DNA from 3 places in the Paenibacillus sp. J31P190 genome. Region 1 is predicted to be linked to each of the others. Evidence: riboswitches for the same ligand, from Rfam matches in the RefSeq annotation. Region 1 holds a riboswitch; each other region holds the start of a gene.

Region 1 (3,273 bases):
ATTTGGTTGTTCACTCCTTGAAAAGTTGGATTTTGGGCGGTGCGAGATTATTATAAGCATTCGGCTGAATTTGATACGATAAAAATAAAAACCCCGCGAACGATTAAAGATCGTTCGTTAGGGCTGAGCTGTGATATGAAATGATGCCGTTAACTCTAACCTTTCTTATTGGTTTTCTGATCTTGTGCACGTGCCGTTGTATTTTTTTGGGATTGTCCTGTTTTTTTATGAGACTCAGACATGGTTGTTCACTCCTTAAAATGTAGGATTTTTGCGCTGCGAGATTATTATAAGCATTTGACCGAATTTGATGCGATAAAATTAAAAAGCCCCGCGAACGAATTGGAATCGTCCGTCAGGGCTGAGCTCTGAATAGGTATGGATTAATGGTTCGGTGTCAGCAATTTATCTTCTAAGGATTGTTTAACCTTCTTGATCGCATCTGTCTCTAATTTGTGGTTTTGGTTAAATTTAGTGCCTGTCAATGCAAGCGCTTCCTTAACCGTCATTTCCACACGAATCAATTCTTCACCTTGCGGGATTTGCACGGAATTATTGGGCATTTGTATCACTCCTATGTCAACTTTTTGAAGTGGAAACCTTGATTTGATGCACTTTTAATATAACACACCATGTAAGGTTAAACAAGGGTTATTAAGACCTATTTTAGAAAAAAGAATGTCGGAAACTCAAGTTATAAGATTGCTTTTTTCGGCAGCAAGAACGGTGTGTTTGAGCAGCATGGCGATGGTCACCGGGCCAATTCCAGCAGGGACAGGGGTAATTGCACTTGCCTTTATTAGACAAGCTTCGAAATCGACATCGCCAATGTTGCCAGCATTATATCCAGCATCTAAAACGACAGCACCTTCCTTCATCCATGCTCCTTGAATAAAAGCAGGTTTACCAACTGCTGCAACAACAATATCAGCTAACCCGATAATTAGGGGGAGATTATTTGTTTTTGAATGGCAAATGGTTACGGTTGCGTTTCTGTTCAGGAGCATAAGTGATACGGGTTTACCTAGAATCGGACTCCGACCAACGATTACCGCATGCTTGCCTTCAATTGGAATCTGATAATAATCCAGAATAGCTAGAATGGCTGCCGGGGTACAGGATGGAAAGCTGGCCGCTCCAAAAGCATTTTGAGCAAAGCCTAGGAGGGTAACGCCATCCACATCTTTTTCGATCTGAATGGCTTCAAACGCGGCTCTTTCATCAATATGGTGCGGAACCGGATGCTGCAATAAAATACCATGGATTTGAGGATCCGCGTTTAATTGTTGAATAACAGCAATAAGCTCCTCTGTTGTAGTTGCTTTATTTAGGTGGATTCGTCTGGAATCAATGCCTAACCGCTTGCATGCGCTGCTTTTCATACGTACATAGGTTTCGGAAGAAGGGTCATCGCCAACAAGTATGGTAGCTAAACACGGTAAGACACCTCTTGCGGACAGTTGGTTGATTCTTTCGACTAAAGTTTCGTTCATGCTTTTCGCGACACGTGTACCATCCAAAATTAATTTTTCTGAATTCATTTTACCCTCAACCCTTCATTTGTTTGTAAAAACACAAAGAGGTAAGGGGGATGACTCCCCCTTACCTCTGCCCAGGCGTACGGCTGTAAGATCAATGTGCTTCCTCATGGGTATCCATGCTTCGCCAGTCACACATCAACTTTTAATTAATCTAATCATAATGGAAGGTTATGGACTACGCAACTCTTAAAATGATTGATGGTTGTTGATAATTGTCTTGATCAACCATAGCAACGGATTTCTACAATTTCTGCCCGTTCCGTCCCGTTCGTCGCTTCAACGACCACGCGAAGTCGATCAGTCGTCACAGCTTCCGGCAAAAGATGAACATGATTACGTGTATGATTATCGAGCCTATCAGCCACTGTGATCCAGTCACCGCCGACGAAGGCCTGTATTTTATAGTCTTTGACCAGTTCAGGAATAATCTCGAATTCCGTCCGATGATGATGCAAATTAATTAAATCTTCGTTCACGTCATCACTGAAAGTGAGATGTACACTTCGAATCTGCACAGCCTCTGGCCAACTGGCTTCAAGCCATTCAGGCTGGGAGACCTCAAGGCCGGCTGACGACCATAGATGAGGGCCTCCGTAAGGACGCTTATACCCATCGGCAGCTTTATCGGCTGCGAATGCGGATGTGGGCGAGAGCAGACGGAAGCAGATTGGCTTCCGGATAAATGCTTTAGCGCTCCAATTAATGACCGGCTGATGATGATGCATATCACCGAAATCTACGGTTTCTTCTGATGCAGCATCATGCTTGAAGGACAGCACACCCGTTTGTGGTCTAGCGGATAGATGGACGGAAAGCGCCGGGTTGCTTCTGAGAATGATAAAAGCATTCTGAGCGGTTTCAGGGTGCCAAGAAAGAGCAGCCTTTACCCACTGCTGAGAACCCTTAGCCACAGCTATTTGAATGGACGTCACCTGTGTGTGTGGGACGTAGTTCTGCGGCTTCCCAGTACTCCAAAGCTCGACTGTCAGCTCCGTTGCCGCCGAAGCATCCAGCAGCAGCTCGATGCCGTCAATGAACGGATCTGCCGGCACGAGAAGCGCCACATGCGCGTTCAGCGGCAGCACCGACGCAGATTGCTCTAGCGCAAGTTGCGTCAAGGTGCTGGACGCCGTCATCTCTGCGCGGAGCACGAGGTCAGCCGCATCTGCGTTCTTCAGACCGAGGACGGCTGCATCCTGTCGAAGCAGCGTCTGCTGAAGCTCGCTCAAGTGGCTGCTGTGCAGCTCGCGGGGGGAGATGCCCTTTGCCGCGCAAAGAGCGGCTCCTGTGCCCGCGGCTTCGCCAATGACGGCACATGTCGCCATGACGCGAGTCGTGCCAAAGGCAACGTGGGAAGCGCTGATGTTGCGTCCCGCCATCAGCATATTCGTCACGTTGACGGAGTAGAGGGAACGGAACGGGATATGATAACTGCCGTCCATATGCATATGTTTAGAACCTTTGGCTGTGGCATACATCCCTTGCGGTGGATGTAAATCGATGGACCAGCCACCGAAAGCAACACGGTCTTCAAACTGCTCCTGCGCGATGATATCGTTCTGATTAAGCACGTAGTCCCCAACGAAACGACGATATTCTCTTTTCCCCGGAATGGAGCCGATCCATTCGAGCGTCAGGTTTTCACTCTCGAATTTACCGGAATTTTTGATATAATCCCAAATACCATAGATAACAGAGGACAGCTCATCTCGGATTCGCTCATTTTCATGTA
Region 2 (3,273 bases), on a different contig from region 1:
TGTAAAAACACGGAGGTGATGAAATGAGCGAGAACAAAATTACATCCGACTTGCTTCGCGGACATACCGATACGATGATTTTACGTCTCTTATCCGAAGCTGACCGCTATGGGTACGAAATTGTCAAACTGATCGCCGAGCGCTCGGGCGGCGAGTATGAATTAAAGGAAGCCACGATGTATTCCAGCGTCCGGCGGCTTGAAACAGACGGCGATATCGAGTGATATTGGGGCGATGAATCTGGGCGTTATGCTTGGACGTTCCATGCGCCATATTTTTCGCAGTATGGACACCATCTTCACGGTCTGCATCACTCCGATTGCCATGATGCTGCTGTTCGTCTATGTGTTTGGCGGCGCAATCCAAACCGGTACGGATAACTATGTGAACTACCTGTTGTCCGGTATCCTGCTGATTGCGATTGCAAGCGGTATATCCTATACGGCTTACCGCCTGTTTTTGGATAAGCAACGTGGCATATTCGAGCGGTTTCACTCCATGCCGATTTCACGTTCCACCTTACTGTGGGGGCATGTGCTGACCTCACTGGTATCCAACGCCCTATCGGTTGTCGTCATCATTCTCGTAGCGTTGATTATGGGTTTTCGTTCGTCAGCAGGAATACTGCCATGGCTTGCCGTAGCAGGCATACTCGCGTTGTTTACACTGGCCTTAACTTGGGTCGCGGCGATTTCCGGACTGTCTGCAAAAACGGTGGATGGCGCAAGCGCCTCGGCAGCCCTTTTGTATTGAACTATCGTTCTGCGTCAGCATAGAAATTTCAAATGGGATACCTTACCCACTTCTTCAACTAATCTATAATTTCACGCTCGTATAAATTTGCGCTCCACCCACGACCGTCGTATCTCCCCTGGAAAACCAATCCTTGACTAAGGTAGTATTGATTTAACGCTGGGTTATCCGCCATGCAGTCTAATCTTAACCATTTCTTTCCTTCGTTCTTTATATAGTCTTTCGCCCAAGTAAGGAAATGGCTTCCGATCCCCTGTCCCTTATACTTTCGCAAAACAACTAACCTGTGAATGTAACCCGCATTATCATGAAATAATTCTCCCCATATTTCCTCGTACTTCCACTGGATAGAGAAACAACCCACAAGCTCACCCTCCAGGTATGCGACAAATACATCTTTCTCACGAATAAATTGCTCCAAATAATTCATCGTAAACGTATCTTCGTTCCACTGAATGATACCTTGCGAGGAGCGAATCCATTTAGCTGCTTCTACATATAATTTCTGCACCTCGTCTAAGTCTTCAATTAGAGCTTTTCTAATATCAATCCATTGGCTATTAAGTTTACCTTTACGGGGCTTTCGATCTGATAAATCAACCAATGCAATTCCCCCTTAAAATAGAAAAGTATTCGGTCATTTGACCAAATACTTTGCCCAGGCGAACGGCTTTTATGAAATATGCGCTCCCCCGTAGTGATCTACGTTTTCGCCAGTCACTCATACCAAATATTTACTATAGTATAAGCTGGAAAATATAAGGAAATCAAGGATTTTATTACGTTATTCTCCCGTTAGTGCAATTGGATGGCGACTTTCACTTGCGTAGCATTTTGTCAGTACCTGACGGCCATCTTTCTTACTTTTTTCGGCTAAGAATACATGATCTTGTCTTACTTGCTCTGCATAGCAAGCCAATCCATCAAAGATACTTCCTTCCCCTCCACTACGACCGGCTTCCCGTCATAATCCAGGTGACAGTCATCGTTCAGGGCATATATCCAGGAGAAATGCCCTATATAGTTAAAGGGTTCTCCCTTTTCATCCGCAAACAAGCCATGGATGTCCACAACCTTATCAAAGAACGAGAAATGCACATTCTTCGCACCGGCCTCAATCAAGCGCTTATAAGTCGGTATTACAGTTTCCTCCGGTTTTACAATCAAATCATCCTTGGAATGGGTAAACCAAATCGGCACATGCTTAATCGCTTCGATATCCGCATCACGGATGACGTCATTGAAAAGCGCTTCGCATACAGGATATGCAGCAGCGAAGAAATCCGGATAGTCGAGCACCATACGCATGGTCATAAATCCCCCATTGGAGCAGCCGCCGATATAGATCCGGTTAGTGTCGATTGCCGCATCATTCCTGAAAATGAACTCATCAATCAGAGCCTTCAAGGCCTCTCCGTACTTGGACTTACCTGATCTGCCGTACTGTCCGCTGCCGTCGTTCATCCAGAAGGTCGGTGTCTGAGGTACCAACATGTAAGCTCCGCCAAACTTGGCTTGGATTGCATCGCTGGCCAGGTTCACCACCTTGTTGCCCGTATAAGCGATGGTCGGATCCTGTCCACCCTCTCCAGCTCCGTGCAACCAGATGATGAGTGGCCGCCTGCCGTTTCCAGTCTGCGGCACGAAGTAGCCGTACTTTAGCGGCTCCTCTTCATAAGAGGAAATGCCGTGCAGGAACTTCTCCGCCTGTTTCATGGTTTTGCCTGCACACAGGTCGAATACCAATCCCGTCAGTCTCTCTTCCTTCGCCGGAACTTCCGCAATCTGGGTAATCCGATAATCGCTGACGATAAACTCGTTGAAGTTGTTCGGACAGGCAATTGCAGCGGATAAGGAATCGAGCGGTCCATACTTCATCTCTAGAGTCACGAATTCCCCTTCCTCTCTCCGTACACCCTGGCTACAGGAAGGATAAGCGTCTTCCACCACGCAGTAACCCTTGCTTAACTCCTTTTCCGTCTTCTCTAACCAGTTCCTCGAAAGCTTCAGGATCTCACCCTTCTTGTCCTTCCTCTCGACATATACACTAAAGCATTCCGGCTTCACCTCTTCCGCCTTTACGTTCACCGATATGGGCAGTACCAGTTTGGTAACGTAAGGACCATAATCCGTTATCTCGATAATTGCGTAGTAACTTCTTCCCATAGCAAAATCCTCCTTTTTCTTAGATAAAATGTTTGATTCCCGCCATTTCCCCCTTGTTTCATTTTAACGGAAACATATGGAGGCTCACATCCAATATGACGACTTTTTTTTTTCGTTTTTGCGACCATTTGATGCAACCATAAATTTACACATGGAAAAGAGCGGGAGCAGCCGTTGTACAAGCTGCTCCCGCTATCTGCATAAAAGCTGATTAAATCAAAAAAAATTGAACTTTTATTATCTGACCACTCGCACAGGTCCAATAAGTCCGCTTGGTTCCTGTTGCGCATAGGCAGACAAAAAGTCGGGATGTTCTTTCACCAACGTATTCGTAACTTCGATGACAAGCTTGTT
Region 3 (3,273 bases), on a different contig from region 1:
ATCTTGTTTGCTCAAAAAGTTTGTCATATTAAATTCCTCCTACAGGGTAGTCTTATCTGATAAGTCTTAATTCAATTTGATATGTTAAAAAGTTTAACAATCCGCATCGGGCGCGGCTGTTTGATAGAGTTGTTCAGCTTCATCAGGTAGGTATACAGCTCTTGTACCGCCAATCAGCTTAGGTCGAGTAAAAGCCATCGTTACATAGGCATGGCCAATGTTACGCACTGGCGGCCTTGCTGGCACAGCAACTGGGCGAAGATGCATACCGATGAGTGTGCTGCCAATATCGATTCCCGCATGTGCCTGAATCGTCTCAACAACGACCGGCTTCGCGAAATGGCGATACGCATAGGAGGCCATTGAACCTCCGGCCCTTGGCACCGGAATGACAGAGACTGGCTCAAGCTGAGGCGCATGCGATAACAGCTCTTCCTCAATAACGATTGCACGGTTCAAATGCTCGCAGCATTGAAAGGCTAAGTGCAGCCCGAACTCGCGGCTTATGCGCTGCGCCGTATCAAAAATCGGCTTGGCCGCATCCAGCGTACCTGATGTACCGATCCTGTGCCCGAGAATTTCACTCGTACTCGTTCCGATAATCAGAATTTGACCTGATCTGAGATTGCCGACTTTGACCAATTCCCGAAGATTTGTTTCCAAAGCCTCGGCAATAGTAGAAAGAATGGAATCTGTCATCATGATCCCTCGTTTCTGGAATTTTCCGTTAGGAAATATGCTATGGGTGCAGTGTGAAACGGTCTTCTATACTTTGCACTTTGTTAATGCGATTCTGGTGACGAACACCTTGAGAAAACTCGGTTTCGAGCCAGATTTTCACGATTTCCTCAGCTACACCCGGTCCAATAACACGTTCCCCTAAGGCTAGTACGTTGGTATCATTGTGCTCACGCGTCGCCTTCGCTGAGAATAGATCATGTACGAGTGCACAACGGATGCCCGGAACTTTATTCGCGGCAATCGACATCCCGATACCCGTTCCGCAAATCAAAATACCTTTGTCAGCTTCGCCTGATACCACTTGCTCACAAACTTTAAGCGCATAGTCGGGATAATCGACCGAATCTGCACAACTGCAGCCAAAATCGACGACTTGGTGACCTAATGACTCAATAAAAGGAATGATAACATCTTTCAAACGATAGCCTGCATGATCCGCACCTAAGGCAATTTTCATGAATAGAACGCTCCTTTGCTTGTTCGAATTCGACCATCCTATTATATCCCAAAGCTCACCAGAAAACGAAAAAAAGAGCGGACACGCTAGAAAACGCGCGTTGCTCTTTTGCCCAGGCGACCGGCCGTATAGCTCAATGCTCCATTGTGGTTACTCCCACTCGTCGCCAGTTACATTGAGTCTTGATTGATATCTCTATTTTATCGCATTCTACCCCATGTGTAAAGATGTATCCGCAATTCGTATATCTAGAACCTGGGTTATTTGGAGCCTTCATTTCGTGCACGTATTTTCTGAACCAATTTATCTAAACTCCCGCTGATTTCCTCAGCCGTCTGTCTGTAAATCTCTATGGAACCTCCGAACGGGTCAGAAATATCAAAGTCAGGAATCGCATGTTCAAGTTTAAAAATACGGCTTCTTTCTTCTGCAGAAACTGCTTGCGAAAGAGCCTGTTTGAGCTGAAGCTCCGTAACGAGCTGCTCCCTCTCCTCAATCGCCTGTAAAATATGAGTGTCATCCTCTACGTACTCTTTGAGCGTAAAAGTCTTCTCAATCGCATCCGGAAACCGCTGGATAACCGTACGCTTATGCCCCATCGTCATCGTCAAAATGAGATCAGCCCAATTCACTTCAGACTCTTGGATCGCCAAAGAACTAATGGGCTCCTTGAATCCCGCTTCCAGTAAAAGCGATGCACTATTTCGGGAAATTGGACCGCCCGTTACCGCGGATACCCCTGCTGAACGAACCTCCGCCGCAAGCCCTTCTTGGTGCACCCTGATACGCAGCAAACCTTCTGCTAATGGACTGCGGCACGTATTTCCTGTACAGACAAATAGAATTCGCAACATGATTCCCTCCTAATCGTAAGCATAAGCTAAGACCAAAACTTCCTATACCCCTATTGTATCATAGTAAAAACTTGATCCCAAACGTGAGCAAAATTAGCCCGCCAAACGCCTCGCCATACTCGCCAACCCAGCCGCTTACCCGCCTGCCAACCAACAAGCCAGCGATGGATAATAAACCTCCAAACAGACCAAATATCAGCACCGTCAACACAATATCTGTAGCAAACATACCTAGGGATACACCCACAGAGAATGAATCAATACTGACACTAAGTGAGAAGATTGTCAGGCCCCAAGCTGACCTATGATCAAAAGAAGTTGCTTCTTCTCCACGAATCGAACTATACACCATATGCGATCCCAAAAGAATGAGCAAACATCCCCCAGCCGCTGTAGCGACATTCCCAAGCAGCAATGAAACATATTGCCCCATAAACATCCCCATCAAAGGCATGAGAACGTGAAATATTCCAATCACGAAGCTAATTTTCATAATATCAATCAAACGAATACCCTTCATCCCTATGCCAATCCCTAAGGAAAAAGCATCCAGGCCCAAAGCAATCGCCATAATAATAATTGTTACCAGCTGCCCAAACTCCACCCCAGATGCGAGCATAGCGCTATCCCCCTTGTCCACGTTTCTCTCTCAAGATATGCGGACAAACAGGGAATCATGCTAGCTAAACACGTACAAGCCGATGACCGGCTGCTTTACGAAGTCGATTCATAATCGCGAGGCCAATCCCCGTTTCTGGACAACCCTCTGCAGCAATATATTGAATACCTTCTTGATCAAATTGCCTTAACGCAGCATAAAGATCCTGAGCGATTGTTTCCAGTTGCGATAACGATCCGCAGGCAATAACCAAATCAGCATGGTAACGAGAGGCTCTCTCCTCAAAAGTAAGAATACCCGTTGACTCACCACGTACCTTGGCAGCATCAATATCGTTTTGAATCCATTCAGCAACAGCTTCTGTATCTTCTCCTTGAACGATATGCATAAATCCTTGTGGTGCGTAATGCGTGTACTTCATCCCAGGAGCACGCGGTGTTTCGGAATCTTGTACCTCTTCCCGCTCTGGCTCATGAATCCGAATAGTAGGCAGTGCCGATTGCAGCTGATCTGCCGTAACACCACCGGGACGCAAAATGTACAACTCACCATCTACAAGCTCGATCACAGTCGATTCGACACCAACCCCCGTTGCACCACCA

The links. Region 1 has a riboswitch for ZMP and ZTP ahead of AC58U0_RS08110 (bifunctional 5,10-methylenetetrahydrofolate dehydrogenase/5,10-methenyltetrahydrofolate cyclohydrolase). Riboswitches for the same ligand answer to the same signal wherever they lie in the genome.
Region 2: it holds a riboswitch for ZMP and ZTP, as region 1 does, so the genes downstream of both, AC58U0_RS03030 (GNAT family N-acetyltransferase) here and AC58U0_RS08110 (bifunctional 5,10-methylenetetrahydrofolate dehydrogenase/5,10-methenyltetrahydrofolate cyclohydrolase) in region 1, are expected to answer to the same signal.
Region 3: it holds a riboswitch for ZMP and ZTP, as region 1 does, so the genes downstream of both, rpiB (ribose 5-phosphate isomerase B) here and AC58U0_RS08110 (bifunctional 5,10-methylenetetrahydrofolate dehydrogenase/5,10-methenyltetrahydrofolate cyclohydrolase) in region 1, are expected to answer to the same signal.

The regions. Positions count from the first base shown of each region.
Region 1 is NZ_JCAUAS010000003.1:225,084-228,356, reverse strand. Features, by position in the region: gene AC58U0_RS08115 (hypothetical protein) at 384-563, opposite strand; gene AC58U0_RS08110 (bifunctional 5,10-methylenetetrahydrofolate dehydrogenase/5,10-methenyltetrahydrofolate cyclohydrolase) at 690-1,541, opposite strand; ZMP/ZTP riboswitch at 1,604-1,683, opposite strand; gene AC58U0_RS08105 (FAD-dependent oxidoreductase) at 1,763-3,273, opposite strand, start outside.
Region 2 is NZ_JCAUAS010000001.1:710,675-713,947, forward strand. Features, by position in the region: partial or broken gene AC58U0_RS03020 (PadR family transcriptional regulator) at 24-221, shown strand; partial or broken gene AC58U0_RS03025 (ABC transporter permease) at 235-732, shown strand; gene AC58U0_RS03030 (GNAT family N-acetyltransferase) at 812-1,357, opposite strand; ZMP/ZTP riboswitch at 1,403-1,484, opposite strand; gene AC58U0_RS03035 (prolyl oligopeptidase family serine peptidase) at 1,648-2,919, opposite strand; gene AC58U0_RS03040 (glycosylhydrolase-like jelly roll fold domain-containing protein) at 3,157-3,273, opposite strand, start outside.
Region 3 is NZ_JCAUAS010000016.1:157,724-160,996, forward strand. Features, by position in the region: gene glyA (serine hydroxymethyltransferase) at 1-27, opposite strand, end outside; gene AC58U0_RS24920 (TIGR01440 family protein) at 94-699, opposite strand; gene rpiB (ribose 5-phosphate isomerase B) at 740-1,198, opposite strand; ZMP/ZTP riboswitch at 1,302-1,382, opposite strand; gene AC58U0_RS24930 (low molecular weight protein arginine phosphatase) at 1,459-2,052, opposite strand; gene AC58U0_RS24935 (manganese efflux pump MntP) at 2,111-2,671, opposite strand; gene AC58U0_RS24940 (L-threonylcarbamoyladenylate synthase) at 2,736-3,273, opposite strand, start outside.